Regions from separate parts of the Actinoplanes sp. NPDC026670 genome, predicted to be linked through region 1. Evidence: riboswitches for the same ligand, from Rfam matches in the RefSeq annotation. Region 1 holds a riboswitch; the other holds the start of a gene.
What was found. Region 1 has a riboswitch for cobalamin ahead of AB0E94_RS28920 (CbtA family protein). Riboswitches for the same ligand answer to the same signal wherever they lie in the genome.
Positions count from the first base shown of each region.

Region 1 (14,863 bases):
GGTAGCGCTCCCATCGTGTGCTGGTGATGTCGGTGCGTGCGACCTCCCAGCGTGCCGTGAGCCGATCCGGTTGGTCGGCGGCACACAGCAGGAGGCGACGATCGGTGACGACGGTGACCCTGACCTGCCTGGTGAACCGGATGCTCTGGTGCGCCTGAACCAGTCGGGCCGCCCGCGACCCGGGCTCACCGGCCGCGGCCACTCCGTGTAGCCAGTCGCTGGCCCGCTCGGGCAGGTAGTCCAGGGGCTTCGTCAAGCCGAGCAACACCGAGGAGACCATGAGGAACTTGTATCTGGTCCACACCGGCGGGTCCGGCAGCGCTTGATGGGGCATGTTGCCCGGCGCCAAACCCACCGTCAGCGCGGCGCGCAGTGACTCGCCGGGAAGCATCAGCGCTTGGGCCGCCTGTGACCAGTGGGCCGACATGGCTCACACACTAGCCACACTCTACCTCTCAGTTACGCTCTGCTGAGCACACGACTGGTAGTCGCCGGGCCGTCTACTCCGTCGACCAGATCAGCACCGAAACGGCCGTATCACCCGGTCGCATTGATCGCACGGATCCATCGCTGTCCACGTCCCAGGAACGCGGCGAATGCCAGTGCGATGGTATTGGGCCAACCGGCGCTGCCGGTCAGATCGCCGTACATGTGGGTGAGGAATCCGACGTACACCAGGGCGGCGAACACCGTGACCGCGACTACCGCACGCCAGTCGGTGATCGTCGCGGCCAGCGCACCCACCACGACCGCCATGACGAGAAGGCGTTCCGGTCTGGAGGAATCGAACGTCGCCGTCATCGCCTGCCTGTTCTCAAACCGGCTGCCATTGCTGGTCGCTGATGTGGAAGCGGGACTTTCCGTTGCTCTTGGCCGTGTACATGGCGATGTCGGCCTGCCGCAGCAGCTCGCTGCGCTGCAGCGTCGCGCATTGTTGGACGGCGGCACCGAGGCTCGCCGTGACGGTGAGGGTCAGGTCCGCGACGGCGAACGGCCGGGCGAAGGCGTCCACCAGCAGACGCGCCTGATCGGCGAGGCCGGTGACCTCGTCGCCGGTGACCAGTACAGCGAACTCGTCGCCGCCGAGGCGGGCGGCCAGGCTCGTGCCGGGGATGTAGGCGAGTAGCCGGTGCGCCACGGCGGTGAGCAGCGCGTCGCCGACGGCGTGTCCGTGGGTGTCGTTGACTTGCTTGAACCCGTCCAGGTCGAGGTAGAGCAGGCCGGCCGACCCGGGCCCGCCGGCCAGGGCGACGGTGTCGATGCGTTCGAACAGGGCGGCCCGGTTGGCCAGGCCGGTGAGCGCGTCGCTGTAGGCGAGCTTGCGCAGCTGCTGCTGGCTGTACCGCAACGCGGTCTCGCTGGCTTGCAGGTGCCGGACCGTGGCGTGCAGGTCGGCGGTGAGCCGCTGGTTGTCGCGCATGCTGAGCATCTGACGGCCGACCACCAGCAGCACCAGCACCGTCGACAGCACGTACAGCATCGGGCCGACCGTGCCGCGGTACAGGGTGACGGCCAGCGACACTGTCACGGCCGCCGCGAGCGGCACGTACGGCAGCATCACCCACAGCCGTGGCTCCGCCCCACGATGCCGGCCACCCTCCGGGGCGGTCCGGCGCTGCAGGCCGGCGGCGGCCCCGATCGACAGGAACCCCAGAATCCATCCGAGGTCGAAGATGTTGCTGGTGACGTAGCTGTCGCTGTTGACCAGATACGCGAAGCTCGTGTCGGCGAAGGCCAGCGCCAGATAGCCGGTGCCGAGCAGGCCGAGCACCCGTCGCTGATCGCGTCGCACCCGCGCGAACAGAATGAACATCATGCTGCCCACCACGACGTCACCGGCCGGGTAGGCCAGAGTCACCAGCCACTCGAGGGTGGTCGCGGCGCCCGCGTGGTACAGCTGGCCGAGCACCAGGGCCCAGCTGAGGTAGAACAGCGAACCGGTGATGATGAGGCCGTCGATCACCGAACGCGCCGCACGCCGGTGCGCGCCGATGAGGGTCGCCGCCCCGGCCACGGTGAGCGGCACGAGCGCCAGGTAGCCGGCGTCGGCCCAGGACGGGAACGGCGCCTCGACGCCGTCGACGTTCTCGTACCACGTCCAGATGACCTGACCGGCCGCCCAGCTGAGCGCTCCCGCGCCGAGCAGCCCCCAGCCGCGGCGGTCCCGGCCGGCGGTGCCGGGCCTGGTCGCCGTCCACACCCCGGCCAGGCCGGCGTACAGCGAGGTCAGGCCCTGGGCCAGGTTGGTGAACAGCACGGTCGCGTCGGGCCCGCCGATCACCGCCAGCAGCCATACGACGGCGACCACGCCCGGTAGCAGATGCGCCGCCACGAAGGATGCCGTTCCGAGCCGGCCCCGCGTCGGCGGGCTGTCCAACGGCGGTGGCAGCAAAGTCGACGGCTCCTCTCCGTAACCTGGCCGCGATGGTCACGACTATGGGCGGGGCGAACCCGGCTCCAGCGGTATCCCGATCGGCACCCCACGGCTGTTGTTGAGGCATCTGAGTCGGGTGCCGATCACCGTCGCGGCAGCCGCCCGACATCGTCGTCCTCGACCTCGGCCTGCCGGACATCGACGGCACCGAGGTGATCCGGGCACAGGATTGCCGTGTTCGGTCTGCTGTCCGATGTCGTCCAAGGCCGTCCAAGATGACGACCCGATGAGCAGGGGATACGTCACTGTTTCTTTGCTCGGCAGGTCGGGACGCTGGTGCGCGACGGCCGCCGGACTTCGATGTGTTCGTGGGAGGTTCGGGATTGCGCTTCTTCCGCCGCGGCAGCAGATCGCCCGGTCCGGAATCCGGCTCCTCGGTGGAAGGCCAGGCCGGGCCGCCGGTGGTCACCCACCTCTACATCGACCGGCCGGTCTTCCTCGGCACCGTGCCGGCAGACGCGACTCTGCCGGAGCCGTCCGAGGTGTTCGCGTTGGCGGTGGCGTCGCTCGACCTGGAAGCCCGGCTCGGCGGGTTGAACCTGCCGTCCGCCACGCAAGCGGAAGCCCTCGTGGAGACCTTGTCGACGTTGGAGCCGCAGGATCCCGGGATCCACAGTCCGCAGCTGGGACTGATGCTCGCCGTGACGGCCGGATGGCGGCTCGGGACCGACCGTGCCCCGCAAGCCGGAGTGGAGGCCCGGACAGCGGTCGAGAAGCTGTTGCGTTTCGCCGACCAGCCGCGACGTATTCAGGCCGCGTTGTTGTTCGCGTTCTGGTCAAGGCGCGGGTGGCCGGCAGCGAAGGCCGTACCGACGACGCCTTGTCCGCCGAACAGCGCGCCCGGGTGATCGCCGCCGCAATGGGATTTCCGGAGACCTCGCCGGTGTCGCCCGCCGCGACCGATGACCCCGTCGCGCAGGCGGAGGTGCTGATCGACAAGGCGATCGCTCTCAGCAGGCAGGGCCGGCGTGAGGCATCGGCGGAGATGCTGAACGGTGTGATCGCCACTCTCACCAGGCTTCGCGACGAGTCCGCCACTGCGCCGGGCGGCCTCGATCGAACTCTGTTCCGGGCCGCGTGGCGTCTCGCGGTGGTGCTGCAGATGGGCACCGACGCGGTGGCCGCGCTACGGGCCGGCCGGCAGGCTCTGGAGTTGGGGCGTGCGCTGCTGGCCGGCGACGCCGATGAGCAGGTCATCGCCGGGGTCGTCGTCATGGCCGCCGACGTCGCCGAGATCTTCTTCGCGACGGGACTCACCGACGCCGGGCTCGATCTGCTCATGGAGGCCGAGCAGTGGTCCGGCGACGGCACGGAACCGGCGTTGCTGCGTGCGCGGAGCACCGTGCTGCACAACTGGACCGCTGCCGGGCTTCGGATGCTGGCCGCGCCGGAGGCACCCGAACCCACCCGGCAGTCCCTGGAGAACCTCGCCGCAACCGCCACCGAGGCCGTGGGTCTACGCCGGCGGCTGCGCGACCCGAGTGACGGCGTGTCGCTCTACGAACTGGCCAACTCGCTACGACTGCTCGCCCAGATTCGCATCGCGCTGGGTGACAACGCACCGGGCGCCGACTCGGTGGCCGAGGCGTACGGGCAGGTCGAGTCGTTGTCACCGGGACAGGCGGTGAACCAGTTGAAGTCGCAGCTCGACGCCATGGTGCGCATCCTGGAACGGATCGCTCCAGCCGATGTCGCCCAGCAGCGCGCCATGGGCAGGATCCCTGGATGAACCGACGGACCTGCCCCGCGGCCATGTCGGGCACACGCCGTCATCGGCGGTCCCGCTGACATGGAGGTCGAATTCGGAGACGTCCTGCGCGGCCTGATGGCCAACCGCCGTCTGACCGTCCACGGCCTCTGCGTTGCGGCCGGCCTGGCTCATGCCGACGTCGGCCGGCTGCTGCACGGTGACCCACCCCGGCCGAGGATCCTTCGGCAGATCGCGCCGGCCCTGGGAATGTCCCCGAACGACCTGCTGGTGATCGCCGGCCTTTCCGTGACGGACGTTGAACCGCGCAAGCAGCACCCCCTGCATCGGGAGTTGATCTTCCTCAGGGCCGCTGCGAGCCGACTGTCACGAGAACAAGTCGCAACGCTGATCGAACACGCCTATCAGCTTCACCAGGGCAGCGCCGGCACGGGTCGGGACGCTGAGGTCGAGTAGTGGACCGCGCGCGGCCGGACAGGCGAATGGCCGGGACTCCACGAGCCCCGGCCTTTCGTGCAGCTCACGCTGCGGCGGTCTCCTCAGCGGCGACCGGCCGTGCGGGGGCGCCGCGCGGTGTGACCAGCGCGCCGAAGGCGATGCCGAGGACCGTCCACAGGACTGTCTGCACACCCAGCGACGTGATCCGGAAGTCCCACAGCAGGCTCGCCGGGAAGGTTTCCGGAACCTCGTTGATGTCCGGCAGCAGCAGGTACGCGATCGACACGACGACCAGGAACGCGACCACACCGGCGGCCGCCCGGCGCCACTCGACGGTCTGGGTGCGGGCGGCGATCACCGACGCCCACACCGCGACCAGGCCGAGTACCAGCACCGCCAGGTAACTCCAGGTCCGCTGGCCGATGGTCTCCGGATCACCGACGGCCGGCGGGTTCGGCGGATACTTCAGGAACGGCACCACCACGATCCCGGCCAGCGCGGCCCCGGCCAGCGAGAACGCGGCCCGGCTGTCGCTGGGGGTCCGCAGACGGCGGCGCAGCAGCGTGAACGCGGTCGCCAGGATGCCACCCATCGCGATGCCGTACAGGGTGGTGGCCAGCACCAGGCCGGCCTTCTGGCCCTCCCGGCTGACCAGCGGCTCCTCCTCGACGGCGCCCGGCTCGGCCGGCGGCGCGGCGGCCTTTTCGATGGCGATCGCCGCGTCGATGTGGGTCTCGCCGAACGTGTAGGCGAACGCCCCGGCCAGCAGGCCGGCGATCAGGCCCGCGAGCAGGCCGCGCAGCAGCAGCGAAATGTAATTGTGGCCGGTCGTGGTCAGTGACATGGCACACCCAGCAGGTGCCGGCCGTCGTGCATGAGCTCGGACATGGGTCCTCGAACCTCCTACGGGATGACGCGTCCCGTTCGTGGGGCCTGCGGTGAGCGAGTTCTCTGACTCCCGGCCCGCCGAAGCAAGCCGGTCACAGTGGCGCGACCGCACCGGACTCACACCGGTTTCCCTCACGTCACCGCAGATGGCAGCCTCAACCTAGTCGCGCATCGAACGGCGGCACAACCGCCCGCCTGCCTGGCGGCCCGGTTCCGGGCGTGTTTAGGATCGTCGACACCAGCCGTGGTGCTCGGGAAGCCGGTTCGATGCCGGCGCGGCCCTCGCCACTGTGTTCGGGAAGTCGACGGCCCTCGTCCTCGCGAGGTCACTGGGCTCAATGCCTGGGAAGGCCGGCCGCCGACTGCACCTCCCGTCAGCCAGGAGACCGGCCACGGCAGACGTACGACTCCGTCCACGAGGTGCTGGAAGGCGGTCCCGCTGTGCGGTTCCCCATGCCCTGGCGCGTTGCCGCGCCGTTGTCCCTGTTCGCCGTCGTGCTCACCGGCTGCTCCGGCCCGGCTGAGCCGGTCGCGTCACCGAGCGCATCGGCCGGCCCCGTCGCGATCACCAATTGCGGCACGCCGGTCACCGTCACCGCGCCGCCGGCGAAGGTGGTGACGATGAACCAGCCGGCCACCGAGATCATGCTGGCCCTGGGTTTGCAGGACCGGATGATCGGCACCGCCTACCTCGACGACGCGATCCTGCCCGCCTACGCCGGCGCCTACGCGAAGGTGCCGGTGCTGGCCAAGGAGTATCCGAGCAGGGAGAAGCTGCTCGAAGCCGAACCGGACTTCGTCTACGCCTCCTTCAACAGCGCCTTCAGCGACGAAGGGGTGGGGGACCGGGCCGAGTTGCAGAAGCTCGGTGTCGGCACGTACATCTCCCCGGCGGGCTGCCCGAAGGAGACCCGCCCGGCCAAGCTCGGCATCGCCGACGTGTTCGGCGAGATCCGCGAGATCGCCGCGATCTTCGGCGTCACCGGCCGCGCCGAGACGCTGATCGCCGACCAGCAGGCACGCATCACCAAGGCGGCCGGCAGCGGCAAGGGTACCCGGGTGATGTGGTGGGACGGCGGCACGGACGCGCCCAGTGTCGGCGCCTGCTGCGGCGGCCCCAACATGGTCATGGAGGCCGCCGGGGTGACCAACGTGTTCGCCGACGTGACCGGCAGCTGGGCCGACAGCAGCTGGGAGACTGTCGCCGACCGTGACCCCGACGTCATCGTGCTGATCGACGCGAGCTGGGATCCGGCCGAGGCGAAGAAGACCTTCCTGGCCGGGCACGCCACCCTCAAGGACCTGCCCGCGGTCCAGCAGCAGCGCTATGTGGTGATCCCGTTCTCGTCCACCACCGCCGGCGTCCGCAACGTCCTCGGTGTGGAGGCCCTGGCCCAGGGGATCGCCGGGCTGCCGCCGAAGGCGGGAAGCTGACCGCCGTCGCGGCGCGCACCGGCCGGACGGCCGTGGCCCTGCTGGTGCTCACGGCCGTCCTGGCGGCGTCGGTGGGTGCGGCGGTCACGGTCGGTCCGGCGGACCTCTCCATCGGCACGGTGTGGGCGGTCATCGGCGAGCATCTCGGCGTGGGCGATGCCGGGGTGTCGGTGTTGCGCGCCCACATCGTCTGGGACCTGCGGCTCCCGCGCGTGCTCGGTGCCGCGGTCGTCGGCGCCGGGCTGGCGGCGGCCGGGGCGGTCATGCAGACCGCCACCCGAAACCCGCTCGCCGACCCGTACCTGCTCGGGGTGTCGTCCGGTGCGGCGCTGGGCGCGGTGCTGGTGATCGTGGCCGGGTTCGGCGCCGGGATGGTGGCCGTCGGTGGTGGCGCGTTCGCCGGGGCGCTGGCCGCGTTCACGATCGTGGTGGCGCTGGCCGGGCGGCGGGCCGCGCTCAACCCGACCCGGGTGGTGCTGACCGGGGTGGCGATCGCGCAGCTGTGTGCGGCGCTGACCTCGTTCGTGATCATCTGGGTGGCCGATCCGCACGCCACGCAGAGCATCACGTTCTGGCTGTCCGGTTCGCTGGCCCGCTCCGGCTGGAGCGCGATCGGGTGGTCCGTACCCGCGCTGATCCTGGTGTTGATGTTGATTCTCGGGCATGCCCGGACGCTGAACGCGTTCGCCTTCGGGGAGGAGGCCGCCGCCACGCTGGGTGTCGACGTCACCCGGACCCGCTGGTTGCTGCTGGTCGCGGCCGCCCTGCTGACCGCCGTGCTGGTCGCGGTGAGCGGGGCGATCGGTTTCGTCGGGCTGATCCTGCCGCACGCCGTGCGGATGTTCACCGGCCCCGACCACCGGCTGCTGCTGCCGGTCGTGGTCCCGGCCGGGGCGATCTTCCTGATCTGGGTCGACACCGCCGCCCGCACCGTCTTCGAACCGCGGGAACTCCCGGTCGGGGTGCTGACCGCGCTGCTCGGCGTGCCCGCGTTCATGTTCCTGCTGCGCCGGCGGGAGGTCCGCGGCTGATGCTCGACGTCACCGGCATCACCTGGACGGCCGCGGCCGCCCGCATCCTCGGCGAGGTCACCTGCACGGTCGCGGCGGGCAGCCTGGTCGGGCTGCTCGGCCCGAACGGCTCCGGCAAGACCACCCTGCTGCGCGTCGCCGCCGGCCTGATCCGCCCCGACAGCGGGCAGGTCACGATCGGCGGCGACGACGTGGCCGGTCTGCGCCGCCCGGCTGTGGCCCGGCGGATCGCGCTGCTGGCCCAGCACGCCGACACCGACCTCGACCTGACCGTGGCCGACGTGGTGCTGCTCGGTCGCATCCCGCACCGCGCCTCCCGCTGGTCGGGCACCACCGCCGACCACACCGTCGCCGCCGAGGCCCTGGCCCGCGTCGACCTGACCGGCTACGAACACCGCCGCTGGCACACCCTGTCCGGCGGTGAGCGCCAGCGCGCCCAGCTCGCCCGGGCGCTGGCCCAGGAACCCGAGCTGCTGCTGCTCGACGAACCCACCAACCACCTCGACATCGGACATCAACTTCAACTGCTTCATCTGGTACGCCGAAGCCGCGTCACCACCCTCGCGGCCCTGCACGATCTCAACCTGGCAGCGATGTTCTGTGACGTCGTGGTGGTCCTCGACGCCGGCCGGGTCGTCGTCACCGGCCCGCCTGCCGAGGTGCTGACCGCTCGTCTGCTCGCCGACGTCTACCGGGTCGACGCCGACGTGCACCTGACCGAGGGGCGGCCGGTCATCGCGTTCCGGCCGCCGCAGTCATGAACCGCCGGGTGCTGCTGGTCGCCCGGTCGGTGACCCATCACGGCGGCCACGACGCGATCCACCGGCTCGCTGCCGTGGTGGGGGAGTCGCTGGGCGTACCCGTGCAGGGATGTTTCCTCGACGGCGCCGAACCGTCGCTGCACGCCGCGCTCGACGCGGCGGCCGACGCCGGACAGGTCGTCCTGGTGCCCACCCACGTGCCGCCGGACCGTTACCTGGACACCTGGATCCGTCGTGCGGTCGCCCACTGGCGGCAGGCCCGCGCCAGTGACCTGCCGATCGTGGTCACCGCGCCGCTGGCCGGGCAGCCCGCCCTGGCCGGCGCGGTGATCGAGGCCGTCGCCGGTGAGCACACCGTGCTGGGCGGCAATCCGGGACCGTTTCGCAGCCCGGCGTGGTCCCAGATCACCCGCCATCGCCGGCAGGTGCTGGTCTGCCGGGGGCCGCGCTGCTCGGCCTACGGCGCCGGGCCGGTCGCCGCAGCCCTCGCCGACCGGCTGGCCGAACACGGTCTCGGTGACGACGACGTGCTGGTCACCGCCACCGGCTGCCTGTTCCCGTGCAACCTGGGCCCGCTGGTCGTGGTCCACCCTGACGACATCTGGTATCAGCACGTCGACCCGGACCTGGCCCGCCGCATCGCCGACGGTCATCTGCGCGACGGCCGGCCGGTCGACGGCCACGAACCACGACGCTCCTGACCTCTCCCGTTTGTGCACGGCATCACACAGTTGCCAGATCTTGGCAACAACCCGCAACGGTCAATATGCTGCCGCGGAATCGTGAAGGAGAAACGATGGACGACGTGCAGGCGATGCACATCGCGAACGGGATCGTCAACGGTCCCGTCTCAGCGATCTTCATAGTGATAGCAGTGGCCGGCCTCGCGGTCTGCGTGTGGCGGGCCAAGACCGACCTCGACGACCGGCTCGCCCCGATGGCGGGCCTGGTCGCGGCGTTCATCTTCGCCGTGCAGATGCTCAACTTCCAGGTGCTCCCGGGCGTGTCCGGCCACCTGCTCGGCGGCACCCTGGCGGTGATCCTGGTCGGGCCGTGGGTCGGCGCCCTGTGTGTGGCGACGGTGCTGCTGGTGCAGTGTCTGGTCTTCGCCGACGGCGGCCTGACCGCGATCGGGCTGAACGTCACCAACATGGCTCTGATCGGCACGGCCGCGGCGTACCTGCTGGTCGCCCTGCTGCTGCGGGTCCTGCCGCGCACCGCGGGCGGGCTCGGCGCGACCGCGCTGATCGCCTCGATCGTCGGCGTGGTGGTCGCTTCCCAGGGCTTCGTTCTCGAGTACGCGCTGGGCGGCACCACCGAACTGTCGCTCGGCGGGATCGCGGCCACGATGGCCGGGGTGCACACCCTGATCGGCATCGGTGAGGGCCTGATCGCCGCCACCACCGTCGTCACCGTCGCCAAGGTCCGCCCCGACCTCGTCTACGCCCTGCGCGCCTTCCGTAAGCAGCCGATCGGAGCCAAGGCATGAAGAAGTTCCTGATCGCCGGGCTGTTCGTGGCGCTGCTGCTGGCCGGTGTGGTGTCCAGTTTCGCCTCCGGCAGCCCGGACGGCCTCGACTACGCCGCCCGCGAGGGCTGCACCTTCAACGCCGACGACGAGATCACCGGCGGCACCTGCATGGCCCAGCAGGAAGGCGACCACCAGCTCGCCGACAGCCCGCTCGCCGACTACGGCATCAAGGGCATCGACAACGAGTACCTCTCCACCGCCCTCGCCGGCGTCTCCGGGGTCCTGCTCACCTTCGCCATCGGCGGCGGCCTGTTCTGGCTGCTCCGGCGCCGTTCGACCGCTGACGAGAAGGTCTGACGGCGGCTCGTGCGTCACAGAAGGGCGTTTCGGCCGCGGTGATCCAGCGGCCGGGACGCCCTTCGCTGTTCAGGCTTGCTGTTGCCGGCAGTCGCCGCAGATCCCGGTCAGGGTGATGCCGACACTGTCGAATGCGAAGCCGGTGGCCTCCGCGGCGGCGGCCAGCGCCGGTGCGACAGCCGACGCCGGGATCTCCGCCTCATGGCCGCATCGCGCGCAGACCGCGTGATGGTGGGGCTGGTCGGCCATCCCGTACCGGGCCTCGCCCTGGCGGCCCAGCACGTGCACCACGTGCTCGTCGGCCAGCGTCAGCAGCACCCGGTGCACCGTCGACCGGTCGATCTGCGGGAACCGGGTGGTGATCTCGTCGTGCACCTCCTGCACCGACAGATGCCCGCCGTGGCCGATCAGCGCCTCCACGATCGCGCCCTTGGCGATCGTCCAGCGGCGTCCGCCGGCGCGGACCCGCTCGCGGACCGCTGCCAGTCTCTCGTGCTGCTGCACCCGCATCACAACCCACCTCGTGTTCCGTTGCCCCCGCCGGCAGTCACGTTATCCCGGATGCCCCCGTCGCCCGGGTGTCAGGCCACCCGCGGTGAGTGGTTCGCTGCCGGCGTAGGCGGTGAGGGCGGCCAGGACCTGGCGTGCCGCGGTCACGCCGGGTTCGCCGATCTGTTGGATGACCTGCTGCTGTAGTTCGTCCTGCAGGCTGCGGTCGAGGTCGGTGGCGGCCTGACCGGCCTCGGTGATGACGACGATGCGTTGGCGGATGTCGCCGGGCGCTCCTTGGCGGTGTGCGTAGGCGCGTGCCTCCAGCAGGCCGACCCGCTGGGCGGCGTCGTGGACGGTGATGCCCAGGGCGGCGGCGAGCTCACCGATGGTGTGGTCCCGCTGGGCGAGGGCGGCCAGGATCGGCATGAGGCCGCTGTGCAGGTCGGGATATCCGGCCCGGCGCAGGTGGTTGCGGCGATGCTGTTCGCAGGCGGCCTCGGCCCGGCGGCAGAGCGCCACCAGGCCGGGCAGGTCGTCGGTCATCGGGTTCAGGTGGCCGGGGCGGCGGCGAGGTGGCTGCGGATCCAGTCGGCGACCGCGGTGGCGGTGCGGTCCTGGGTCAGGGACTGGAAGATCGTGGGCAGATCACCGCGGCGGGCGCGGGAGTCGCGGTCCATCACCGACAGGTCGGCGCCGACCAGCGGGGCGAGGTCGGTCTTGTTGATGACCAGCAGGTCGGCGGTGGTGACGCCGGGGCCGCCCTTGCGGGGGACCTTGTCGCCGCCGGACACGTCGACGACGAAGATCTGTACGTCGATCAGGCCTTTGCTGAACGTGGCGGTGAGGTTGTCGCCGCCGCTCTCGACCAGGATCAGGTCGAGGTCGCCGAGGGTGTGTTCGAGGTCTTCGATGGCGTCGAGGTTGGCGGAGATGTCGTCGCGGATGGCGGTGTGCGGGCAGCAGCCGGTCTCGACGGCCCGGACCCGTTCGGGTGGCAGTACACCGTTGCGCAGCAGGAAGTCGGCGTCCTCGGTGGTGTAGATGTCGTTGGTGACCACCGCCAGGCGTAGCTCTCCGGCCAGGGCCCGGCACAGCGCGGCGACCAGCGCGGTCTTGCCGGAGCCGACCGGGCCGCCGATGCCGACGCGCAGCGCCCGGTGGCCGGACGACAGGGGTGCGTGCGGGTCGACGCCGGGTTCGGGGTGGGTGTGCGGGACGTCGTCGGGTCCGTGCACGTGCGGCTCGGTCGCCATGAGGGCCTCCGGAGATGTTCGCCGAGGTGGTCAGGCCCGGGCGAACGACACTGTCCGGCTCGGGCTCGGGGAGTCGCTGCATGCTACGTGTTACTGCAACCCGATTGCAGGAAGCCGCGCGACAATTTCCCGGGATGAAACATGGCCGGGCGGGATCGGCGGTAGTCCGGAGATTCTTCTTGCATCTGTGTTGCAACTACTAGAGAATCGCAGCAGGAGCACCGGTGTTGCTTGGCCGTGACCCGTCGTTCCGTCGTCAAGGGCGTTCCGGCAAGCGATGATCCAACCTCGCCGGAACGCCCTTGACCGTCTGTCGGCGCTCAGGGTGCGGCTAGCTGCAAGTCAATTGCAGTAGCAGTTAGAGTGCAGCAATGCCCGCGCGACCGATCACGTACTACGGCAATCCCGTCCTGCACCGCCGCTGTGCCGATGTCACCGTCTTCGACCAGGCGCTCGCCGACCTGGTCGCGGACATGTTCGATTCGATGTACGCCGCCAACGGCGTCGGCCTGGCCGCCAACCAGATCGGCGTCGATCTGCAGGTGTTCGTCTACGACTGCCCCGACGACGACGGTGTCCAGCACAAGGGTCACATCGTCAACCCGGTGTTGCAGGCGGCCTCGGCGCTGGCCGGCGACGTCACCGCCACCGAGGGCTGCCTGTCGGTGCCCGGTCCCAGCGCCGAACTGCCCCGCGCGGCCCTGGCCTCGGTCACCGGCTTCGATCAGGACGGCAAGCCGATCACCGTCTCGGGTACCGGCTATTTCGCCCGCTGCCTGCAACACGAGACCGACCACCTCAACGGCACCCTGTACGTCGACCGGCTGCCCGCCGCGCAGCGGGACGGGCTGCTGCGCGAGGCCGGGCTGCGCTGAACATGCCGCTGATCCTGGGCATCGAGACGTCCTGCGACGAGACCGGCGCCGGACTGGTCCGCGATGGGGTGCTGCTCGGTGACGCGCTCGCCTCCAGCATGGACGAGCACGCCCGGTTCGGTGGGGTGGTGCCGGAGATCGCGGCCCGTGCCCACCTGGAGGCGTTGCCGCAGATCGTGCGGGCCGCTGTGGACCGGGCCGGGGTGGGGTTCGGTGACATCGACGCGGTCGCGGTCACTGCCGGTCCCGGCCTGGCCACCGCGGTGCAGGTTGGGCTGGCCGCGGGAAAGGCGTTCGCGCTGAGTCTCGGTGTTCCGCTTTACGGTGTGCACCACCTGGCCGGGCACGCCGCCGTCGACGTGCTGGAGCACGGGCCGCTGCCCGGCCGGTGCGTGGCGCTGATCGTCTCCGGTGGGCACACTTCACTGCTGGTGCTCGACGATCTGGTCCGGGATCCGATCGTGCACCTGGGTGACACTGTCGACGATGCGGCGGGGGAGGCCTTCGACAAGGTGGCCCGGCTGCTGGGCCTGCCGTATCCGGGTGGGCCGGCGATCGACCGGGCGGCTCGTGACGGTGATCCGGCGGCGATCGCGTTCCCGCGGCCGCTGACCGGTGCGCGCGATGACCCGTACAGCTTCAGCTTCTCGGGTTTGAAGACGGCGGTGGCCCGCTGGGTCGAGCAGCGCCGTGGCGCGGTGCCGGTCGCCGACGTCGCGGCCTCGTTCCAGGAGGCCGTCGCCGACACCCTGTCACGCAAAGCCGTCGCCGCCTGCCGCGAGCATCGCAGCAGCACGCTGCTGATGGTCGGCGGGGTCGCGGCCAACAGCCGGGTCCGGTCGCTGATGGCCGAGCGTTGCGCGGCGGCCGGCATCGAGCTGCGGGTGCCGTCGCCGCGGCTGTGCACCGACAACGGGGCGATGATCGCCGCTGTCGGCGACCTGCTGGTCCGGGCCGGTCTGCCGCCGAGCCGCCTCGACCTGGGCATGCAGCCGTCGGTGACGCTGCACCGGGCTCTGATCGGCTGATCAGTCGGCGGCGGCCAGCGCGGCGATCCGCAGCGACAGGTCACGGACCACGTCCTGCACGGGCCGGCCGCTGCCGCTGCTCACCAGGGTCAGCGAGACCTCGGTGAGCAGCAGGAACGCGTGCGCCCGTGCGGCGTCGTCGGGGAACTCGGCGGCCAGTGCGTGCGCGCCCGCGACGTCACCGTGGTTACGGGCCGCGATGATGCCGAGCGCACGTTGCATACCGGCCAGCAGGGCCGCCGAGTCGCCTGTCATGCCGAGCGGACGAGGTCTCGCAGCCGCACCAGCAGATCGGCCGGATCACCGGTGGCCTTACCTTGAGCGAAGGCGTCGTTGCCGCCACCACGCCCGGCCAGCAGCAGCTTGATCAGGGCCGCGGCGGACAGGCCGCGTTCGGCTCCGGCCGGGGTGACGGTGACGACGATGCCGGCGCCCGCGATCACACCGATCACGCCGGGCCGGTTGCCGAGCCGCTGGCGGACCTTCTCGGCCAGGTGCTTGCCGTCGCCGGCGGTGGTGACACCGACGTAGGCGATCCCGTCGAGGTCGACGGCGTTGGCCGCGTGGTCCTCGGCGTCCAGGTCGACGAGCCGGTCCCGCAGGACCTCGGACTCCTTCTCGACCTGCTTCATCCGCGCCAGCAGGGCCGCCACCCGCTCGGGAAGCTCCTCGGGGCGGGCCTTGAGCTGGGCGG
Region 1 covers NZ_JBEZXU010000032.1:90,517-105,379, reverse strand. Annotated here, with positions in the region: gene AB0E94_RS28950 (hypothetical protein) at 1-427, opposite strand, end outside; gene AB0E94_RS28945 (hypothetical protein) at 538-801, opposite strand; gene AB0E94_RS28940 (GGDEF domain-containing protein) at 815-2,308, opposite strand; gene AB0E94_RS28935 (hypothetical protein) at 2,758-3,282, shown strand; gene AB0E94_RS28930 (hypothetical protein) at 3,255-4,163, shown strand; gene AB0E94_RS28925 (helix-turn-helix transcriptional regulator) at 4,224-4,598, shown strand; gene AB0E94_RS28920 (CbtA family protein) at 4,663-5,424, opposite strand; cobalamin riboswitch at 5,503-5,643, opposite strand; cobalamin riboswitch at 5,697-5,878, shown strand; gene AB0E94_RS28915 (ABC transporter substrate-binding protein) at 5,922-6,902, shown strand; gene AB0E94_RS28910 (iron chelate uptake ABC transporter family permease subunit) at 6,935-7,933, shown strand; gene AB0E94_RS28905 (ABC transporter ATP-binding protein) at 7,933-8,694, shown strand; gene AB0E94_RS28900 ((2Fe-2S) ferredoxin domain-containing protein) at 8,691-9,395, shown strand; gene AB0E94_RS28895 (energy-coupling factor ABC transporter permease) at 9,491-10,183, shown strand; gene AB0E94_RS28890 (PDGLE domain-containing protein) at 10,180-10,521, shown strand; gene AB0E94_RS28885 (transcriptional repressor) at 10,591-11,031, opposite strand; gene AB0E94_RS28880 (MarR family winged helix-turn-helix transcriptional regulator) at 11,074-11,556, opposite strand; gene ureG (urease accessory protein UreG) at 11,562-12,266, opposite strand; gene def (peptide deformylase) at 12,638-13,141, shown strand; gene tsaD (tRNA (adenosine(37)-N6)-threonylcarbamoyltransferase complex transferase subunit TsaD) at 13,144-14,169, shown strand; gene AB0E94_RS28860 (hypothetical protein) at 14,170-14,424, opposite strand; gene alaS (alanine--tRNA ligase) at 14,421-14,863, opposite strand, start outside.

Region 2 (14,863 bases), on a different contig from region 1:
ACGGTCTTCGACCGGGTCGCGATCGGCGCCTCCGTGGGCTTCGCCTCCACCCAGACCTACACCCTCGGCGGTGTGCTGCTCCTGCTGCTGGTCTACTCGACCGGCATCCTGCCGAACCCGCACTACACGCCGTTCACCGAGAACCCCGTCGACTGGGCCGGCGGCATGCTCCTCCCCTGGATCACGCTCGGCCTGATCAACTCGGCGCTGTACGCCCGGCTCTCCCGGGCCCAGATGATCGAGACGCTCCAGGAGGACTTCGTGCGGACGGCCCGGGCCAAGGGCCTGTCGCCGCGGGTGGTCAACCGGCGCCACGCGCTCCGGGCCGCGATCACTCCGATCATCACGATCGCCGGTGTCGACCTGGGCGCCTACCTCGGCGGCGTGGTCATCACCGAGAGTGTGTTCAGCCTCAACGGCATCGGCCGCGAGGCCGCGCAGGCGGTGTCGGACCTGAACCTCCCGGTGGTCATGGCCACCGTCCTGCTGGCGGCGTTCTTCATCGTCGCCATGAACATCATCGTCGACATGCTCTACGCGGTGATCGACCCCCGCGTGCGACTCGGCTGAGCCGTTCAGAGATGACGTGGAAAGAAGCGAAATGACGACTTCGACCAGCCCTGCCGCGGCCGCCGTGGACCCGGAGGCCTACCTGCAGGTACGCGATCTCAAGGTGCAGTTCCCGACCGAGGACGGCCTGGTTCGCGCGGTGGACGGCGTGTCCTTCTCGGTGCGCCGGGGGCAGACCCTCGGCATCGTGGGCGAGTCCGGCTCCGGCAAGAGCGTGACCAGCATGTCGATCCTGGGCCTGCACAACCCGGCCCGGACGAAGATCACCGGTGAGATCTCGATCGGTGGCCAGAACATCGTCGGGATGAAAGAGGAGAAGATCCAGAAGCTCCGCGGCAAGGACGTCGCGATGATCTTCCAGGATCCGCTGTCCGCGCTGCACCCGTACTACAAGGTCGGCGTGCAGATCGCCGAGGCGTACAAGGTGCACCACCCGTCGGCGAGCAAGAAGGAGGCCGCCACCCGCGCGGTCGACATGCTCGACCGGGTCGGCATCCCGCAGCCTCAGCGCCGCGCCAACCAGTACCCGCACGAGTTCTCCGGCGGTATGCGGCAGCGCGCCATGATCGCGATGGCGCTCGTCAACGACCCGGCCCTGGTGATCGCCGACGAGCCGACCACCGCCCTGGACGTGACCGTGCAGGCGCAGATCCTGGAGCTCCTGGAAGACCTCCAGCGCGAGTTCCAGTCCGCGATCATCATGATCACGCACGACCTCGGTGTGGTGTCGCAGGTCGCCGACGACGTTCTGGTGATGTACGCGGGCCGGCCGGTCGAGACCGGCTCGGTGGAGCAGATCATGAAGCGGCCGCAGCACCCGTACACCTGGGGTCTGCTGGCCAGCGTGCCGTCGCTGCACGGCGACGCCAGCGTCGACCTGGTGCCGATCAAGGGCAACCCGCCCAGCCTGATCAACCTGCCCACGGGCTGTTCGTTCAACCCGCGCTGTCGTTACGCTGGCCAGAACGGCAATCTCTCGTTCTCCGAGGTTCCGGAGCTCCGCTCGGCCGGTGAGGACGGGCACAACGTCGCCTGCCACATGTCCTTCGAGACCCGGCAGCGGCTGTACGCAGAAGACATCGCGCACGCAGGAGTGGCCCAATGACTGATCTCGCAGACTCCGCGGCGAGCCCGGCCACCACGACCGTTCCGGCCCGTGAGCCGCTGCTCAAGGTCGAGGGCCTGACCAAGCACTTCCCGGTCCGGTCCGGCCTGTGGGGCAAGGGCTCCGTGGTCCGCGCGGTGGAGAATGTGAACTTCGAGGTCCGTCCGGGCGAGACGCTCGGTCTGGTCGGTGAGTCCGGCTGTGGCAAGACCACGACCGGCCGCATGCTGGTCCGGCTGCTCGAACCGACCTCCGGGAAGATCACCTTCGAGGGTGAGGACATCACCCACACCAAGGGCAACCGGCTGCGCAAGCTCCGCCAGGACATCCAGATCATCTTCCAGGACCCGTACGCGTCGCTGAACCCGCGGCACACGGTGGGCCGGATCGTCGCGATGCCGCTCGAGGTCAACGGCATCGAGCCGCCCGGTGGCGTGAAGCGGCGGGTCCAGGAGCTGCTGGAGACGGTCGGCCTCAACCCGGAGCACTACAACCGGTACCCGCACGAGTTCTCCGGCGGCCAGCGCCAGCGCATCGGCATCGCCCGGGCCCTCGCGCTCAAGCCGAAGCTGATCGTCGCCGACGAGCCGGTGTCCGCGCTCGACGTGTCGATCCAGGCGCAGGTGGTCAACCTGCTCCGCCAGCTCCAGCGTGACCTGGGCCTGTCGTTCGTCTTCATCGCCCATGACCTGGCCGTGGTCCGGCACTTCTGTGAGCGGATCGCCGTCATGTACCTGGGCCGGATGGTCGAGGTCGGCACGCGTCAGCAGATTTACGAGAACCCGGCTCACCCGTACACCCGTGCTCTGCTCTCCGCCGTGCCGGATGTGACGAAGCTGGGCGCTGCGGGCCGGATCAAGCTGGAGGGCGACGTCCCGTCGCCGATCGACCCGCCGTCGGGTTGTGTCTTCCACACCCGGTGCTGGAAGGCGCAGGAGAAGTGCTCGGCCGAGGCGCCGGTGCTCGTGCCCAACCCGAACGGCTCGGACGCGGCCTGCCACTTCCCGGAGTCCGGAGCCGTGGTCTGATCCACCGCATGTGATCGACAACCGCCTCCCGCGCCGATGGCACGGGAGGCGGTTCGTTTTACCCTGTCCGGGTGGATCAGCGATCTCCAACCGTCTATCGCACCAAGTCCTGGCAGAACCGGCGCAAGGTGGTGACCGTGCTCGGCGGCGCCGGCCTGGTGCTGGTCGGCTATCTGATCGGCCGCTGGCAGGACACCCCGGCCGATCCGGTGGTCACGCCACAGGCTGTGGTCACCACCTCGGCCGCGGCGCCGGCCGCCACCTCGGCGGCGCCCGAGCCGTCGCCGTCGGCGAGCGCCGTCCCCTACCCGGTGATCCAGGCCGAGTCGGCGACCGAGCTGGCCGGGGCGGAGACCGAGGACGTCGAGGACGAGGGCGGCGGACTCTACGTCGGCTGGATCAACCGCGACGACCACCTGCGGTTCGACAACTTCGATTTCGGCGACGTGCCGGCGACCCAGGTGAAGATCCGGATCGCGTCGGGCACCGGCATCGCCGGCCGGTTACAGGTCCGTCTGGACAGCCGGGACGCCGCCCCGGTCGGTGAGCTCTCGGTGAGCGACACCGGCGGATGGCAATCCTGGCGTACGAACGCCGCCGTCCTCCAGCCGGTCTCCGGTGTCCACACCGTCTTCCTCACGTTCACCGCGAACGACGGGGGCGACTTCGTCAACCTGAACTGGCTCCAGTTCGCGCACTGAGCGCCGGCCGGCCAGGACCGGGATGCTCAGGTTCAGCACACCGTCGGCGTACCGGGCCTCCAGGCGGTCGGTGTCGAACCGCTCGGACAGATCGAACTGTGTGGCGGTCGCCCGCCCCTCTCGCTCGGGGCTGCAGCGTTCAGCCCGGACGGTGAGCGCGGCGCCGTCGACCGTGATGTCGATCGAGGCGGTGTCGGCGCCGGGCAGGTCGATGTCGATGTGGAACGTGCCGTCCACCCGGTAGGCGTCGAACCGGGCGCCTGAGCTGCGGGTCGAGCCCTCCAGGACGCGGGCGGTGAGGGTGGTGAGCATGGGTGGCTCCTCGAATCTTCGAGCATGGGTGACTCAAGTCTGAGAACCGGGAATTCCGGGACGAGATTCCCCCAGATCTTTGTGACGGCCGCCGCTCCGTTCGACCCCTGAGAATCGAACAGGTGTACTAAAGTGGCGGCATGATCCTGCATGCCGACCTGGACTCGTTCTACGCGTCGGTCGAGCAGCGCGACGATCCCGCGCTGCGTGGCCGGCCGGTCCTCGTCGGTGGCGGTGTGGTGCTGGCCGCCTCCTACGAGGCCAAGGCGTTCGGAGTGCGTACTCCGATGGCTCTCGGCCGGGCGAGGGCGCTCTGCCCGCAGGCCGTCGTCGTGCCGCCCCGGATGTCCGCCTATGCGGCGGCCAGCAAAGCCGTCTTCGAGGTCTTCCGCGACACCACACCGCTCGTCGAGCCGATCTCCATCGACGAGGCGTTCCTCGACGTGGAGGGCCTGCGCCGGATCCGGGGCACACCCGAGGAGATCGCCATCGGGCTGCGGGCCGAGGTCCGCGCGCGGACCGGGCTGCCGATCACGGTCGGCGTGGCGCCGACCAAGTTCCTGGCCAAGGTGGCCAGCGGCGTCGGCAAGCCGGACGGGTTGCTGGTCGTGCCACCCGGGCGGGAGCTGGCGTTCCTGCACCTGCTCCCGGTGGAGAGACTGTGGGGAGTCGGGCCGGTCACCGCCGCCAAGCTGCGGGAGCGGCAGATCCACACGGTCGGGCACGTCGCGCGGATCGGGGAGGCGGCACTCGTCGCCATGCTCGGTGACGGCGCCGGGCGGCATCTGCACGCGCTCGCGCACAACCGCGACCCACGCCGGGTGGAGACCGGGCGGCGGCGCGGCTCGATCGGGGCGCAATGTGCGCTCGGGCGCTCCGGCTCCGGGTCGCGTGGTTTCGCCGAGGTCGAGGCGGTTCTCGGGGCTCTCGTCGACCGGGTCACGCAGCGGATGCGCAAGGCGCACCGGGCCGGGCGGACGATCACGTTGCGGCTGCGGTTCGGTGACTTCAGCCGGGCCACCCGGCAGCGGAGCCTGCTCAAGGCGACCATGCAGACCGGCGCGGTGCTGCGGACCTCGGTCGATCTGCTGCGCGAGGCGTGGCCGCTGATCACCGAGCGGGGGCTCACCCTGGTCGGGGTGGCGGTCAGCAACCTCGACGGGGACGGCGCGGTGCAGATGGAGCTGCCGTTCGAGCCACCCCGTGACGACGGGCTGGACGCGGCGGTCGACCGGGTTCGTGACCGGTTCGGGTCGAGCGCGCTGCGGCGGGCCGCGATGATCGGCCGGGAGATGTCCCCGTCGGTGCCGATCCTGCCCGACTGAGCCGGCGGGCGGCCGGGAGGCATCCCCGACGGCCCCGATCCACCCCGGCTGAGCCGGCGTCCGGCCGGGGTGTCGCTTTCTGGCGTACCCGGATCCGGCGAACTCTGCCTAGCATCGAGACGTGCGGAAGGTGCTGGTGGACGTCGCGGTCGCGGCCGGGGTCGCCGGGGTGCTGGCGCTGATCGCCACGGCCGGGCTGGGCGGCGAACCCGGAAGCGGCGGGGCCTACCTGGGGGCGGCCGCCCTCGGAGCCCTCATGCTCGGGCGGCGGCGGCACTCCCGTACCGTGGCGATCCTGACCGTTCTTGGGCTTTTCGCCTATTATGCGGCAGGCTTTCCGGCGATCGGGGTCGCGGTGCCGGTGGCCGCCGCGCTGTATTCGGCCGCCGAGGCCGGGCACCGCCGGATCGCCGTCGCCGCGGGGCTGGTCGCGCTCGTCGTCTCGGTGGTGTTCCGGCTGCGTGAGGGGCAGGACTTCGGGTTCGTGGTGCTCTACGACGGGATCGGCCACCTCGCGCTGATGGCCGCCGCGATCGCCATCGGCGAGCTGGTCCGGGCCCGGCGCCGGATCGCCGCGCTCACCGGCCGCCAGATCGAACTGGAGGCCGGCCGCCGGATCCACGAACACAACCAGGAACTCTCCCGGGAACTGCACGATTCGATCGGGCACGCGCTGACCGTCGCCGCGATCCAGGCGAACGTGGCCCGGCAGGAGGCGCCCCGCCGGCCGGACGCCGCGGTCGCCGCCCTCGATCATGTGGCGCGGGCGCTGTCCGATGCGCTCACCGAGTTGCGGAGCACGGTCCGGAAATTGCGGCCGCAGCCGTCGCTCGGTGACCTCGACGCGCTGATGGACACCGCGCGGGATGCCGGATTCCGGGTACGCGCCGCGATCGAGCCGGTCGGTGATCCGGCCACCGCGGCGACCGCATACCGGCTGGTCCGGGAGGCTGTCACGAACGTGCTCCGGCATTCGGCCGGGCGCAGCATCGCGGTCGAGATCCGCGCGGACGACGGGATCCTGCTGGTCAGCGTCGAGGACGACGGGGTGTCCGGCGAGCCGGGGGCGAGCGGGGCCGGGTTGACCGGGCTTCGCGAACGCGTCGCCGCGGCCGGGGGCCGGCTCGACGCCGGGCCGGTCGAACACGGTTGGCGGGTCAGTGCGGCGTTGCCTCTGGAGACGATCAGATGATTTCGGTACGGGTAGTGCTCGTCGACGATCAGTCGCTGGTCCGAGCGGGAATAACTGCGCTGCTCACCGGCGACGACCCGGAACCGCCCTCCGAGACGGCCGGGCTCAGCGGCCCGCTGCCGATCGAGGTGGTCGGTGGGGCGTCCGACGGGGTGGCCGGGGCCGCTCTGGTCCGGCGGCTGCGGCCGGACGTCGTCCTGATGGACATCCGGATGCCCGGTGGCGACGGGATCGCCGCGGTCCGCGAGCTCCGGGCCGAACCGGCCGGCCGGGATGTGGCGATCCTCATGCTGACCACGTTCGACACCGATGACGAGGTGCTCGGGGCGATGCGGGCCGGCGCCGACGGATACCTGCTCAAGGACACCTCGCCCGGGCCGCTGCGGGACGCCGTCCGGGCCGCCGCCCGCGGGGAGCCGGTCCTCTCCCCCGGCGTGACCCGGCAGGTGATGGCCCACGCGGCGACGGCGCCACAACCGGCCGCCGACCTGGGGCTGGACCGACTGACCGCCCGTGAGCTGGAGGTGCTCACGGCTCTGGCCGACGGCGACGACAACGCGTCGATCGCTCGGGCGCTGTCGTTGAGTCCGGAGACCGTCCGTACGTACGTCCACCGGATTTTGACCAAACTGGAGGCCGCGAGTCGCGCGCAGCTCGTCGCCATCGCTCATCGCAGCGGCCTGGCGGCGGCCCGCCGCCGCGGGTGAGGCAGACTCAGGGCGTGCGGAAGATCTGTGTAGTCGGGATCGGCGCGGGCGACCCGGACCATCTGACCCTGCAAGCGGCGAAGGCGATCGGCCGGACCGATGTGTTCTTCCTGCTCGACAAGGGTGAGACCAAGGCGAGCCTGATCGAGCTGCGGGAACGCCTGATCCGGGGCTACTCGCAGCCGCGGAAACGGATCATCGAGGGCCGCGACCCGGATCGTGACCGCAACCCGGCCGACTACACCGGCACCGTCGCCGACTGGCGGCACCGGCGGTCCCTGGTCCTGGAGGAGCTGATCGCCGAGCACCTCAAGGACGACGAGATCGGCTCGATCCTGGTCTGGGGCGACCCGGCGCTCTACGACTCGACGATCGCCATCCTCGAGGAGATCCTGGAGCGCGGGGCGGTCGAGTTCGAGTTCGAGGTGATCCCCGGCATCAGCAGTGTGTCGGCGCTGGCCGCCAAACACCGGGTCGGGCTCAACCGGGTGGGGCAGCCGTTCCAGGTCACCACCGGGCGGCGGCTGGCCGAGGGCTGGCCGGAGGGCGCCGACGACGTGGTCGTGATGCTCGACGCCCAGCATGCGTTCACCAAGTACCCGGACGCCGACATCTACTGGGGCGCCTACGTGAGCACGCCCGACGAGTTGCTGGCGGCCGGGCCGGTCGCCGAGGTGGGCGACGAGATCGTGACGACCCGGACCGAGGCCCGTGAGCGGCACGGCTGGATCATGGACACCTATCTGCTGCGCCGCCGGCAGGCCTGACCCCTGTCGCGCCGGGTTGTCCGCCCTCTTCCAGCGGTCACCCCGGGCCGTCGTCCGTCTTTCAGCGGGTCATGCCGGGCCGTCTTCCAGGTCGCCCTCCGTCTCCAGGTAGAGCTGCTGGAGGGCGGCCAGCGTCTCCGGCTCCGGCGAGTCCCACAGTTTGCGGTCGGCCGCCTCCAGCAGGCGCTCGGTGATGCCGTGCAGCGCCCACGGGTTGGACTGGCGCATGAACTCCTGATTGTCGGCGTCCAGCACATAGCTGGCGGCGAGCTGCTCATACATCCAGTCGGTGACCACGCCGGCGGTGGCGTCGTAGCCGAACAGGTAGTCGACGGTCGCGGCCAGCTCGAACGCGCCCTTGTAGCCGTGCCGGCGCATCGCGGCGATCCAGCGTGGGTTCACCACCCGGGCCCGGAAGATCCGGGCGGTCTCCTCGGTCAGGCTGCGGGTGCGTGCCTGGTCCGGGTTGGTGGAGTCGCCGATGTACGCCGCGGGCGCCTTACCGGTCAGCGCGCGAACCGTGGCGATCATGCCGCCGTGGTACTGGAAGTAGTCGTCCGAGTCGATGATGTCGTGCTCGCGGGTATCGATGTTCTTCGCGGCCACGTCGATCCGCCGGTACGCGTTCTCCATGTCCCCACGGGCCGGAACCCCGTCCAGGTCACGGCCGTAGGCGAACCCGCCCCACACCGCGTAGACCTCGGCCAGGTCGGCGTCGTCCCGCCAGTTCCGGCTGTCCATCAGAGGCAGGATGCCGGCGCCGTACGCTCCGGGGCGGGACCCGAAGATCCGCGTCCGGGCGCGTCGCCAGTCGCCGTGCTCGCCCTGGTCGCGCAGCGCATGCTCGCGGACGTAGTTGTCCGGCTCGTCGAGCTCGGCGATCAGCTTGAAGGCGTCGTCGAGCAGCGCCACCACGTGCGGGAACGCGTCCCGGAAGAAACCCGAGATACGAACCGTCACGTCGACGCGGGGACGGCCCAGTTCCTCGGCGGTGATCGGCTCCAGCCCGGTGACCCGCCGGGACGCCGGGTCCCAGATCGGGCGGACACCGATGAGGGCCAGGATCTCGGCGATGTCGTCGCCGGCGGTCCGCATGGCGCTGGTGCCCCAGGCGGAGAGGCCGACCGAGCGGGGCCACTCGCCGTGGTCGGCGCGGTAGCGGGTGAGCAGTGACTCCGCCATCGCCTGGCCGGTCTCCCAGGCGAGCTGGCTGGGAATCGCCTTCGGGTCGACCGAGTAGAAGTTACGGCCGGTGGGCAGCACGTTGATCAGGCCGCGCAGCGGGGAGCCGCTGGGGCCGGCCGGCACGTAGCCGCCGTCGAGCGCGTGCAACACATGGGTGAGCTCGTCGGTGGTCTTGGCGAGCCGGGGCACCACCTCGGTGGCGGCGAACTCCAGCACCCGCACCACGTCTGGGTTGTCGGAGATGTCGGGAACGACGGCCGGCCAGCCGGCCTCTTCCATCTTCGTGATCAACTCGCGGGCTTCCGCCTCCACCCGATCGGTCTCCGCGGTGGACGCGTCCTCCGTCAGGCCCAGCGCCTCACGCAGACCCGGCAGGGCGGCCACCTTGCCGGCCCACATCTGCCGGGCCCGCAGCATGGCCAGCACCAGGTTGATCCGCGCCTCACCGGCCGGGGCCGCGCCGAGCACGTGCAGCCCGTCACGGATCTGCACGTCCTTGACCTCACACAGCCATCCGTCGATGTGCATGATGAAGTCGTCGAACTCCTCGTCGTCGGGCCGGTTGGCCTGACCGAGGTCGTGGTCCATCTTGGCGGCCTGGATCAGGGTCCAGATCTGCGCCCGGATCGCCGGGAGTTTCGCCGGGTCGAGGGCCGCGATGTTGGCGTGCTCGTCGAGGAGCTGCTCCAGCCGGGCGATGTCGCCGTAGGACTCGGCGCGGGCCATCGGCGGGATCAGGTGGTCGACCAGGGTGGCGTGCGCCCGGCGCTTGGCCTGGGTGCCCTCGCCCGGGTCGTTGACCAGGAACGGGTAGATCAGCGGCAGGTCACCGAGCGCCGCGTCGGTGCCGTCCGAAGCGGACATGCCGACGTTCTTGCCGGGCAGCCACTCCAGGTTGCCGTGTTTGCCGACGTGCACGACGGCGTGCGCGCCGAACTCGTCGGCGAGCCACCGGTAGGCCGCCAGGTAGTGATGCGACGGCGGCAGGTCGGGGTCGTGGTAGATGGCGACCGGGTTGGCCCCGAAACCACGCGGCGGCTGCACCATCACCACGATGTTCTCGTCGCGGAGAGCGGCCAGCACGATGTCGCCGCCGTCGGTGTAGAGCTCGCCGGGCGGCGGCCCCCAGTGCTGCACGACGCTCTCCCGGAAATCCTCCGGCAGCGTCACGAACCAGGACTCGTAGGCCGAACCCGAGATCCGGACCTTGTTCTCCGATAGCTGCTCCTCGGTCAGCCAGTCGGGGTCCTGGCCACCGGCGGCGATCAGCGTGTGGATCAGGCCGTCACCGTCGAAGGATCCGAAGTCACCGATCCGGTAGCCCTTTTCGGACAGGGCCGCGAGCAGCGCGACGGTGGACGCCGGGGTGTCCAGGCCGACCGCGTTGCCGATCCGGGAGTGCTTGGTCGGATAGGCCGACAGCATCAGCGCGATCCGCCGCTCGGCCGGCGGCACGTGCCGCAGCCGGGCGTGTGCCACCGCGATGCCGGCCACCCGCAGCGCCCGCTCCGGGTCGGCCACGTAGACCGACAGCCCGTCCTCGTCGATCTCCTTGAACGAGAACGGCACCGTGATGATCCGCCCGTCGAACTCGGGGATCGCGACCTGCGTCGCCGCGTCCAGCGGGGAGAGGCCGTCGTCGCTGGCCTCCCACGCGGCCCGCGAGCTGGTCAGGCACAGGCCCTGCAGGATCGGCACGTCCAGGTCGGCGAGCACGCCGACATCCCACGCCTCGTCGTCGCCGCCCGCGCTCGCCGTGGCCGGGCGGGTGCCGCCGGCCGCCAGCACCGTCACCACCAGCGCGTCGGCCTTGCGCAGCTCGGCCAGCAGCTCCGGCGGGGCGGTCCGCAGCGAGGCCGTGAAGATCGGCAGCGCCCGGCCGCCCTTGGCCTCGATCGCCTGGCACAGCGCCTCGACGAAGGCGGTGTTGCCGGCCATGTGGTGGGCGCGGTAGTAGAGCACCGCGACCGTCTCCCGGCCGCTGCTCTCCGCCCTCGGCAGGAGACCCCACTGCGGGGTCTCGACCGCCGGAGCGAACCCGTTGCCGGTCAGCAGCACCGTGTCGGAGAGGAAGTCGTGCAGCGACGCGAGATTTTCCGCACCGCCCTGCGCCAGGTAGGTGTGCGCGTCCGCAGCGACACCGGCCGGCACCGTGGACAGTCTCATCAACTCGGCGTCGGGCGCCTGCTCACCACCGAGGACGACGACCGGCAGACCGCTCGCGAGCAGCGCGTCGAGGCCCTCCTCCCAGGCCCGGCGGCCACCGAGGATGCGCACCACCACGAGATCGACGCCGTCGAGCAGGGCGGGCAGGTCGTCGACAGCGGTGCGGGCCGGGTTGGCCGGGCGCCACGCCGAGCCACTGGCCCGGGCGCTGAGCAGGTCGGTGTCGGACGTCGACAGCAGCAGGAACACAGCGCACTCCCCCTCGGGGTCCGCGCCCCGGGTAGACGGACATCACGGCGACCGGAGTTTCTGGCTCCCAGAGAATCCCCTGGTGACAGTGGCGGGACCGCGCCGGACTCACACCGGCTTCCTCCGCGGCGTCGCCGCTCGTTGGCCCCTAACCTTTCCGAACCCCGGTGTCCCGCGTCAAGGCGGAACGGCCGCTGTGACGCTCCCGACCCGCCGCACGACGGAGGTGAATTCCTGTCGGGGGCCCGCCGTAGTATCCGGGCCATGACTCCCCGTTGGTCGGACACCGACGCCTGTCCCGGCGCGCTGCGGCTGCACGCCGCAGCCGACGGCATGCTGGCCCGGGTCCGGCTGCCAGGGGGGCTGCTGTCCGGCGCTCAGCTGCGCTCGCTGCGCGAGCTCGCCGAGGAGTTCGGCGACGGCGGCCTGGAGCTGACCTCCCGCGCAAACCTCCAGCTCAGAGCATTACGAGAGGGCGATGCGCCGGCCTTGGCGGCCCGGTTGCGGTCGGCGGGCCTGCTGCCTTCCCAGACCCATGACAACGTACGGAACATTGCGGCCCCCCCGCTGTGCGGATCTCCCCTTCGCGCTCTCGTAGGACGGCTCGACCTCGCGCTCCAGGCTGACGCCTCGCTGGCCGCCCTGCCGGGCAAGTTCCTCTTCGCCATCGGCCAGGTCCCACTGGCCGCCGACGTGGCCGCGATCCCCGTCCCGCCCCCGGCCGGTGACGACACCGCCCCGCGTTCGGCCGATGACGACGCTGCCCCGTGTTCGGCTGGTGACGATGCTGCCCCGCGTTCGGCCGGTGACGATGCCACCCCCTGTTCGGCCGGTGACGACGCCGCCCCAGGTCCCACTAGGGCTGGTGCGGTTGTTCCCCGGCCGCGGGTGTCGGCTGACGGTGATCTGTTCGCGATTCGGCTCGGCGGGCACGACACCGGGTTGCGGGCCGGCCATGACGACGTCGTGCCTGTGCTCCTCGCCGCTGCCCACGCGTTCCTGGCGGAGCGGGAGGCGCAGCGGTCCGGCGGGGCGGTGGCCTGGCGGCTACGGGAGCTGGCCGACGGTCCGGCCCGGGTCTCGGCGCGGGTGGTGGCGGCGCTCGGTGTGACGCCCGTTCCGGTCGAGGTGGCGACACCTGCCGGCGCCCCCGAGCCAGGTGACCTGATCGGCGTGGTGCCACAGGCGGACGGGCTCTCGGCGGTCGGGGCGCTGGTGCCGCTGGGGCGGCTCGATGGCGTGCCGCTGAGGGTTCTGGAAAATGCTGACCTGCTGATCGTGACGCCCTGGCGCGGTGTGGTGGTGCCCGATCTGGCGCCGGAGGCGGCCGAGGCGTGGGCGGACCGCCTGACCGGCGCCGGGCTGGCCGTGGCGCCGGGCTCGCCGTGGTCCGGCGTGACCGCCTGCGCGGGCCGGCCGGGCTGCGCGAAATCGCTGGCCGACGTGCGAGCCGACGCCACCACGGCAGCCCGTTTCATCGCCGGCCTCCCGGTGCACTGGGTGGGGTGCGCCCGCGCGTGCGGCAGCCCGGCGTTCCCGCACGTGCGCGCCGAGGCGACCGCCGACGGCTACCTGATCACCCACCGTCCGGCCGATGACGAAGAGCCGGGTGTCCACGTCCCCGCCGCCGTCCGGCAGCCGGCGGTGCCCGCAGGCCGGTCCCCGGTCGATGATCGCGGCCCGGTCGGACCATCGACCCCGAGCCCGCGACCAGCGAGGATCAGCGTCCTCACACCGGCCACGACAGCAGCGGACGACCGGCAGGCCGCTACCGCAGCGGACGGCAGGTTGGTCGCTACCGCAGCGGACGACAGGCCGGTCGCTGCCACGGCGGACGGCCGACCGGTTGCTACCGCGGCGAACGGCCGACCGGTCGCTGCCACGGCGAACGACCAACCGGTCGCTACCACGGCGAACGACCAACCGGTCGCTACCACGGCGAACGGCAGGCTGGAGCACGCGGCGGGGGTAGATCGGCTGGCAGATGCGATAGCGGTGGCGAGGGGATCCTGAGCGATGGAGTACGTGCGTGACGGCGCGGAGATCTACCGGCGATCCTTCGCCACGATCCGGGCCGAGGCTGACCTGTCGGGGCTGCCGGAGGACGTGTCACGTGTGGTGGTCCGGATGATCCACGCCTGCGGGATGGTGGATCTGGTGGAGGATGTCCGGTTCAGTCCGGGGGTGGTGACCGCGGCGCGGAAGGCTCTGCTCGGTGGCGCGCCGATCCTGTGCGACGCCGAGATGGTCGCGTCCGGGGTGACCCGGTCCCGGCTGCCGGCCGCCAACGATGTGGTCTGCACGCTGCGTGACCCCGCGGTTCCGGGGCTGGCGGCGGAGATCGGCAACACCCGCAGCGCGGCCGCGATGGACCTCTGGGGTGACCGGCTGGACGGCGCCGTGGTGGCGATCGGCAATGCGCCGACCGCGCTGTTCCGGCTGCTGGAGATGGTCGAGGCGGGCGCGCCCCGGCCGGCCGCGGTGATCGGGATCCCGGTCGGGTTCATCGGCGCGGCCGAGTCGAAGGAGGCGCTGGCCGAGTCGGGCCTGGAGTATCTGATCGTGCGCGGCCGCCGGGGTGGCAGCGCCATCACCGCCGCCGCGGTGAACGCCCTGGCCTCAGAAGCCGAGTAGAGCCGAGTAGAGCCGAGCAAGCCGAGCAGAGCCGGACGAGCCGAGCAAGGCCGAACAAACCGGCCAAGGCCGAACGAGGCCGAACCCGGCCGAGTAAGACCGGACCGACATCCCCCTCTGGTTGAACGGCCGGAGAACCCACGCAAGGACTTCGATGACTGACGACGCAGCCCGCGGCGACACCGCGGCGGCGATTCCCTCGCAGGTGACGGCCCCGACCGGGCGGCTCTTCGGGGTGGGCCTGGGCCCCGGCGACCCGGAGCTGGTGACGGTCAAGGCGGCGCGGCTGATCGGCTCGGCCGACGTGGTGGCGTACCACGCGGCGCGGCACGGGCGCAGCAACGCCCGCGCGATCGCCGCCGGCTACCTGCGGGAGGGCCAGATCGAGGAGGCCCTGATCTACCCGGTGACCACCGAGACGACCGATCATCCGGGCGGCTATCAGGGCGCCATCGACGAGTTCTACGCGGCGTCGGCGGCCCGGCTGGCCGCGCACCTGGACGCCGGGCGGGACGTGGTGGTGCTGGCCGAGGGCGACCCGTTCTTCTACGGCTCCTACATGCACATGCACAAACGGCTCTCCGGGCGGTACGAGACCGCGGTGGTCCCGGGGGTGACCTCGGTGAGCGCCGCCTCGGCGGTGCTGGGCCGGCCGCTGATGGAACGGGACGAGGTGCTGACCGTCCTGCCCGGCACCCTGGAGCCGAAGGAACTGGCCGCCCGGCTGGCTGCCACCGACTCGGCCGCAGTGATGAAGCTGGGCCGCACCTTCGAAGGGGTCCGGGAGGCGCTGGATCAGGCCGGCCGTCTTGACGACGCCTGGTATGTGGAACGCGCCACCACTGATCGGGAACGGTCGGGCCCGTTGCGCGACGTCGATCCGGCGACCGTGCCGTACTTCTCGCTGGCCCTGCTGCCGAGC
Region 2 covers NZ_JBEZXU010000011.1:134,320-149,182, forward strand. Annotated here, with positions in the region: gene AB0E94_RS13655 (ABC transporter permease) at 1-570, shown strand, start outside; gene AB0E94_RS13660 (ABC transporter ATP-binding protein) at 602-1,675, shown strand; gene AB0E94_RS13665 (dipeptide ABC transporter ATP-binding protein) at 1,672-2,703, shown strand; gene AB0E94_RS13670 (carbohydrate-binding protein) at 2,775-3,404, shown strand; partial or broken gene AB0E94_RS13675 (Hsp20 family protein) at 3,420-3,716, opposite strand; gene dinB (DNA polymerase IV) at 3,857-5,041, shown strand; gene AB0E94_RS13685 (histidine kinase) at 5,163-6,233, shown strand; gene AB0E94_RS13690 (response regulator transcription factor) at 6,230-6,940, shown strand; gene cobF (precorrin-6A synthase (deacetylating)) at 6,955-7,707, shown strand; gene cobN (cobaltochelatase subunit CobN) at 7,777-11,307, opposite strand; cobalamin riboswitch at 11,341-11,463, opposite strand; gene AB0E94_RS13705 (nitrite/sulfite reductase) at 11,572-13,320, shown strand; gene AB0E94_RS13710 (precorrin-8X methylmutase) at 13,324-13,941, shown strand; gene AB0E94_RS13715 (precorrin-2 C(20)-methyltransferase) at 14,096-14,863, shown strand, end outside.
Region 2: it holds a riboswitch for cobalamin, as region 1 does, so the genes downstream of both, cobN (cobaltochelatase subunit CobN) here and AB0E94_RS28920 (CbtA family protein) in region 1, are expected to answer to the same signal.